DNA from 3 places in the Luteimonas sp. gir genome. Region 2 is predicted to be linked to each of the others. Evidence: riboswitches for the same ligand, from Rfam matches in the RefSeq annotation. Region 2 holds a riboswitch; each other region holds the start of a gene.
What was found. A riboswitch is a leader RNA that binds a small molecule or an ion and turns the genes downstream of it on or off. The one in region 2 is predicted to bind cobalamin.
Positions count from the first base shown of each region.

Region 1: linked by a shared signal. The riboswitch ahead of btuB (TonB-dependent vitamin B12 receptor) and the one ahead of metE (5-methyltetrahydropteroyltriglutamate--homocysteine S-methyltransferase) in region 2 are both predicted to bind cobalamin.
Region 3: linked by a shared signal. The riboswitch ahead of WAF18_RS00565 (ribonucleoside-diphosphate reductase subunit alpha) and the one ahead of metE (5-methyltetrahydropteroyltriglutamate--homocysteine S-methyltransferase) in region 2 are both predicted to bind cobalamin.

Region 1 covers NZ_JBBAXQ010000013.1:13,603-15,797, reverse strand. Annotated here, with positions in the region: gene bioD (dethiobiotin synthase) at 1-21, opposite strand, end outside; gene WAF18_RS14785 (GAF domain-containing protein) at 94-576, shown strand; gene WAF18_RS14780 (TfoX/Sxy family protein) at 573-929, shown strand; cobalamin riboswitch at 950-1,168, shown strand; gene btuB (TonB-dependent vitamin B12 receptor) at 1,300-2,195, shown strand, end outside.
Region 2 covers NZ_JBBAXQ010000001.1:544,279-546,473, reverse strand. Annotated here, with positions in the region: gene metE (5-methyltetrahydropteroyltriglutamate--homocysteine S-methyltransferase) at 1-1,414, opposite strand, end outside; cobalamin riboswitch at 1,624-1,856, opposite strand; gene WAF18_RS02455 (NAD(P)H-dependent oxidoreductase) at 1,875-2,195, opposite strand, start outside.
Region 3 covers NZ_JBBAXQ010000001.1:120,564-122,758, reverse strand. Annotated here, with positions in the region: gene WAF18_RS00565 (ribonucleoside-diphosphate reductase subunit alpha) at 1-1,094, opposite strand, end outside; cobalamin riboswitch at 1,277-1,484, opposite strand; gene WAF18_RS00560 (LysR substrate-binding domain-containing protein) at 1,622-2,195, opposite strand, start outside.

The DNA of each region.
Region 1 (2,195 bases), on a different contig from region 2:
CAGGCACGTGCGCGCGCTCATACCGGTGCGCCTATCGGGACGCCTGCGACGGCGCGGCCGGGCGGGTGCGACCCCGCTGCTACACTGCGCGACATGTTCACTTCCACACCTCTGAGCGGCAGCAAGGCCGACCAGTATGCCGCGCTCGCCGCGCAGGCCCGCGCCCTGCTGCACGGCGAATCCGATCCCATCGCCAATGCCGCGAACCTCTCGGCGCTGGTCTACCACGCCCTGCCGGACCTCAACTGGGTCGGCTTCTATTTCTACGATGGGGCCGAACTGGTCGTCGGGCCGTTCCAGGGCCTGCCGGCCTGTGTGCGCATTCCGCTCGACAAGGGCGTGTGCGGTGCCGCGGCGCGCACCCGGCAGACCCAGCGCATCGACGACGTGCATGCGTTTCCGGGCCACATCGCCTGCGATGCCGCGTCGCGATCGGAAGTCGTCGTGCCGCTGGTCGACGGCGACCGTCTGATTGGCGTCTTCGATCTCGACAGCCCGCTGCCGGCTCGGTTCGACGCCGACGATCAGGCCGGGCTCGAAGCGCTCGCACAGCTCTACGTCGAGCACGCGCGTTGAGCACGCCGAAGCTGCGCAACCTGGGACCGAGGTCGGCGGCGTGGCTGCGGCAGGTGGGGCTGCGCACGCGCGAGGATCTCGAGGCAGCGGGCGCGGTCGAGGCCTTCGTGCGCGTGCGACGGGCGGGCTTTCGGCCCAGCCTCAACCTGCTGTACTCGATCGAGGGCGCGCTGCTGGACTGCCACTGGCAGGAGGTCCCAGAGGCGCGTCGTCTGCAACTGGCCGAGGCCGCCGAAGCGGCGACCGCACAACTGCCCGACCCGCGCGCACGGACCGCGGCCGGCCCGGTCACCACGATCGTGCACGACGCGGCCGATCGCGACGACGCGATGCCAGGCGACACCGAGCGCTGAGCCGGCGAAACGCTGGCGTACAATCGCGCCTGCTTCGCGGTGACCCGGCCTGCCCGGGTTGAAACGGGAAGCCGGTGACGGGCGTCGCGAGGCGCCCCATTCCGGCACTGCCCCCGCAACGGTAAGCGTGTGCAAGCGTCGCTTCTCGCCACTGTGCCCTGTGCACGGGAAGGCGCGACGCCCGGGCCTGGAACGCCCACACGCAAGTCCGGAGACCGGCCTCGAAGTTCCACCTGATTGCGATGCGGCGGGCATTGCGACGACGTTCCGGGCGCCTCTGCGCCTGGACGGCGGTCCGTGCGCGCCCGTTCCCGCGATCTTCGCCCGCCCGCCCGCCGCGCGCTCGATGCGCGCGCGCAAGGAGACCGCAATGCCGTTCCGCACCCTGACCGTGGCGATCGCCACTGCCCTGCTCGCCCCGTCGGCGCTCGCCGCCCCCGGCGAACTCGACGCCGTGCTCGTCACCGCCAACCGGACCCAGACCGCGCTGGCCGACACCCTCGTGCCGGCACAGGTCATCGACCGCGAGGCCATCGAGCGCAGCCAGGCGCGCGACCTGCCCGAATTGCTGCGTGGCCGCGCCGGCATCCAGATCGGCAACAGCGGCGGCCCGGGCAAGCTGAGCTCGATCTTCCTGCGCGGCGCCGAATCCGACCATGTGCTGGTCCTCGTCGACGGCGTGCGTATCGGTAGCGCGACTGCCGGCATGCCGGCGATCCAGGACCTGCCGGTCGACCAGATCGAGCGCGTGGAGATCGTGCGCGGCCCGCGCTCGAGCCTCTACGGCTCGGAGGCGATCGGTGGCGTCATCCAGATCTTCACCCGCCGCCACGACGGCGCGATCTCGCCGCATGCACGGATCGGCGCCGGCAGCCACGGCCTGCGCGAAGCCAGCGCCGGCATCGGCGGCCGCAGCGGCCGGGGCTGGTTCGGCGTCGACGCGGCGTTCCAGCGCACCGACGGCATCGATGCCTGCCGCGGCTCGTCGGCCTTGCTCCAGGGGTGCTTCGTCGAAGAGCCCGACCGCGACGGCTACCGCAACCGCTCGTTGAACCTGCGCGCCGGCGTCCAGCTGACCGACGCGCTGCGCCTGGAAGGCCACGCGCTGCATGCCGATGCATTCAACCAGTTCGACGGCAGCCTCTTCGGGGGCAACGAGGCCGACACCGTGCAGCAGGTGGCGGGCGGGACGCTGACCTATGCGCCTTCGGACATCGTGCGCCTGACCGCGCAGGCGGGCCGCGCCTATGACAAGTCGAGCACCTA
Region 2 (2,195 bases):
GCGCGATCTGGTCGGCGATGAACACATCGTAGTCGGCCTGGCTCAGCTTGCCGGACTTGTGCGCCGCACGCGCCTGCCGCACCTCGAGCGTCTGCGGGAACGAGCCGATCGTGGTCGTGGGCCACAGCGGCAGCGGGCGCAACGCATCCTGCGCGGCTCGACGCGCGGCATAGGGCGTCGCGCGACGCGACGCGGACGCATCGAGTGCGGCCACCCGCGCGGCGACCGCCGGCCGCTGGACGCGGGGCGAGGCGCGCCGCGCGGCGATCGCGTCGCGCGCCTGGGCCAGTGCCGGCTCGGCGGCGTCAGGGTCGGCCAGGGCGTCGGCCAGCAGGCGCAGTTCGTCGAGTTTCTGCCGGGCGAAGGCCAGCCAGCTGCGTAGCTCGTCATCCAGCGCGGTCTCGTCCGCCAGGTCGACCGGCACGTGCAGCAACGAACACGACGGCGCCAGCCACACCGGATCGCCGCCGCGCGCGCTGATCGCATAGCGCGCCAGCACCAGCGCATCGTCCAGCCGCGTGCGCCAGATGTTGCGGCCGTCGACGAGCCCCAGCGACAACGTGCGCCCGGCCGGCAGCGCGCCGAGCACCGCATCGAGTTGTTCGCGCCCGCGCACCAGATCGACATGCAGGCCGTCGACTGGCAAGGACGCGGCCAACTGCAGGTTGTCGTCCAGCGCCCCGAAGTAGGTCGCCAGCAGCAGCTTCGGTCGCGCGCCCTGGGCGAGCGCGGCGTAGGCCCGGCCGTAGGCCGCACGCACCGCAGGGTCGAGGTCGAGCACCAGCGCCGGTTCGTCGATCTGCACCCAGGCCGCACCGGCGACCTGCAGCCGCGCCAGCAACTCGGCGTACACCGGCAGCAGCGTATCGAGCAGCGCGAAGCGATCGCTGCCGTCGACGGTCTTGGACAGCCACAACAGCGTGACCGGCCCGAGCAGCACCGGCCGGGTCTCGATGCCCTCGGCCTTGGCTTCTAGATATTCGCGCACCGGCTTGTCGTCGCGCAGCGCGAAGCGCTGGCCGGCCTGCAGTTCGGGCACCAGGTAGTGGTAGTTGGTGTCGAACCACTTGGTCATCTCCAGCGCATGCAGGTCGACCCCGTCCTGTTGATGACCCCGCGCGAGCGCGAAGTAACCGGCCAGCGGATCGGCATCGGCCAGCGCGCGGTAGCGCTCGGGGATCGCGTCGACGCCGAAGGCGGCATCGAGCACCTGGTCGTAGAGCGAGAAGTCGTTGCTCGGTGGCGTGGCGACGCCGGCCTCGCGCTGCAGGCGCCAATGGCGCAGGCGCAGCTCGCGCGCCACTGCCTGCAACTGCGCGGCGTCGGCCTCGCCGCGCCAGTGACGTTCGACGGCGCGCTTGAGCTCGCGTTTGCGGCCGATGCGGGGAAAGCCGAGATTGGTGATGCCGGTCATGGTGGATGCGTCCTCAATGCGTGGGATTGAGGAACGAAGGGCCCGCATGGCGTGCACCGCGCCTGCGCGCGCCCGCCTGCCACACGGCCGACCTTCGCCCCCTCGGGCGAACCGGGGCCTGCGTGCGGACGTGCGGGACCGGCCGCGACAAGCGCGGCGCGATGCCCGTGCACCTCCCCGCGGAGGCCCCAGGTCGTACGTGCGCGCCTGTCGGTGCGCACGGCCAAGGCAGGTCTTCGGGCTCATGGACGGGCCACCTGCGAGGTGGTGGGCCTACTGCCCGTCGCTTCCCGGCCCGGACGGGCGCCAGTGCGTTGACGGGGGTCGTTTCCAGTTACCGCTGCGGGGCAGCGCCGGAATTGCCGCCATGCGGCGCACCGGCTTCCCTTTTAATCATCGCTTCATTCGCATGAAGAGATGAACCTTGGCGGCGACACGGTAGCCCCGGCTGCACGGGCGGTCAAGCGGGCGTGGCCGCGGCGGCCCGCTCCCGCGCATCGGCCTCGTCGGCCAGGCGATCGACCAGCGCATCGACCGCGGCCTCGGCGCGCGCGATCGAGGCCGCAAGCCGGGCATCGGCGAACTCGTCGTATTCCACCGCGACCCGGTCGACGTCGGTGATGCCCATGTAGCGCAGCGGCGTCATCACGCCCTGCTCGACCAGGTTGTCGCCGGCGTTGCGACCACCGGGGTCGTAGTCGTGATCGCCGCGCGCACCCAGCAGCACGGCGCGGCGGCCCTGACCGGCCAGCATCGGCCAGTACGGCGCACCGGTGCGCGC
Region 3 (2,195 bases), 420 kb from region 2:
CCGAGCTGATCGACCGAGACGGCGGTGTTGTTGAGCTGCTTGATCCACGGCACCACGCCGCCCGAGGAATTGGGCACGCCGCGGATCGCCGAGCCCGAGGAGCGCACATAGCCCAGGTACGCGCCGACGCCGCCGCCGCCCTTGGAGACGCGGGCGATGTCGGTGTTGGAGTCGTAGATGCCCTGCAGCGAGTCGTCGACGGTGTCGATGAAGCACGATGACAGCTGGCCGCCGACCTTGCCGGCGTTCTGCAGCGTCGGGGTCGCGACGGTCATGTACAGGTTCGACAGCGCCCAGTAGGCCTCGCCGACGAGCTGCATGCGGCGCTCGCGGCCGCCGCGGGTCTCGTTCTGCATCAGGTACAGCGCAATCGTCAGCCAGCGTTCCTGCGGCAGCTCGAACACGGCGCGCGAGGTGTCGGTGGCCAGATAGCGCGTGGCCAGCAGGTACAGGCCGTTGTAGGCGAACAGCTTGTCGCGCTCGGGCTCGATCATGCGCCCGGCCTCCTGCAGCTCTTCCTTGGAATAGGCGCGCAGGATGTCGTTGGAATAGATGTTGCGGTCGGCCAGCGACTCCTGCAGGCCGACGTAGGAGCCGTACTTCTGCTCGGCGTCGTAGAAGCGGTTGCGGCTGGCGCGCTTGTATAGGCGGTGCAGGTACAGGCGGGCGGCGAAGAACTCCCACTCCGGTGCGGTGACATCGACGCGGGCCTCGGCCTCGCGGATCAGATGGTCCACCAGGTCGTCGGCGTTGACCGCGTCCTTGCGCTCGACGAAGCCGAACACGCTGCGCTTGTAGTCGGTGATGTCGAGCTGCGGGAACTCGCCATGGACGCGGTCGATGCTGCGCTCCAGGCGCGCGCGGTCGTACGGGATCCGGCGGTTGCCGGCTTCCTTGGTGATCCAGGTGGAGACGTCGGTGTCGACGTCGGGGGTTTCAGCAGTTGCGGTATGCATGGCAGCGCTCGGGGGCGGCGGCACCACGTCGTCGGCGTCGACGGCGGACGGCGCCACAGGGGTGGGGGAGGCGATCGGGGTCGGGGGCGCGTCTGCGGGCGTCGAAGGGGCGGTCGAGACGGTGTCGTGGCTGGTCATGCGTCCTCTCTCTTGGTGTCCAGTGCATTCGCGCACGCCCCGGCCCGCCCGCGTCGGGTCCGGTGGCTGCGGACGGCTCGGTTGCGACGGGTGCGTCGCGAAACGGCGACGGCGGTGCCGTCGGGTTCCGCGCCGCGGACCCGCCCCTGTGCAGAGCGTCCACAGCCGCGAACCGCGCGTCGTGCTTTCGCGCGGCTGTCGGCAGGGTACGGACTCATGGGCGAAGGCAGGCCTTCGGTCCCACCGCGTACCGGATCGCTCCGGTGCTGGGCGGGGACGTTCCCAATTACCGCTGCGGGGGCAGCACCGGACTGGCGTGGGGCGTCACCGGCTTCCCGTTTTTCATCCACAGGCTTTGTGGGCCGCGGAACCGACGGGCCCAAGATAGTGGGGTCCCCCCGCAGCGTCAACGCTAAATGTGGGGCGAAGGCGCGGAGCCGCGTCAGGCCGGCAATCGCGCGGTCTCAGCAGCCGGCCGGGTGCGGGGCGATGCAGATCCGGCTGCGCCAGGCAACCCTGCAAGACGCCTATTCAGCCTCGGCGACCGCCATTCGGGCCGCCCCGGCGGTCGCCGTCGCCCGCGACCAGCGCCGCCAGTCGGGGGCCGGAATCGGCAGCGGCTGGTCGTGATCGAGCAGCCGGCGCAGGTCCACCGCGGCGTAGTGCGGCGCCAGTGCCTGGACCAGCGCGAAGCCGAAATCGCGCAGGACCCGGTCGCGGCGCAGCAGCACCCAGGTGATGCATTCGGGCAGCAGGCCGTCCTCGACCGGCGGCGCGACCAGGCCGTCGTCGAGGTCGGCGCCCATCTCGTCGACGATCCCGACCCCCAGGCCGGCGTGCACATAGGTGCGGATCAGTGCGCCATCGCGCGCGGTCACCGCGAGCTCGGCGCGCAGGTCGGCGGCCGCGAACGCGCGCTGCAGCGACGAAGCGGGCTGCCGGCTCGATTCGTAGCTCACCAGCGGCACGCCGACCAGATCGCGCAGGCCGATCGGGCGCGGCAACGCGGCCAGCGGATGACCGGCCGGTACCAGCACCCGCCGGCCCCAGCGGTAGAGCGGAATCGCCACCAGGCCCGCGGGCGGGGCGCCGGTGCCGCTG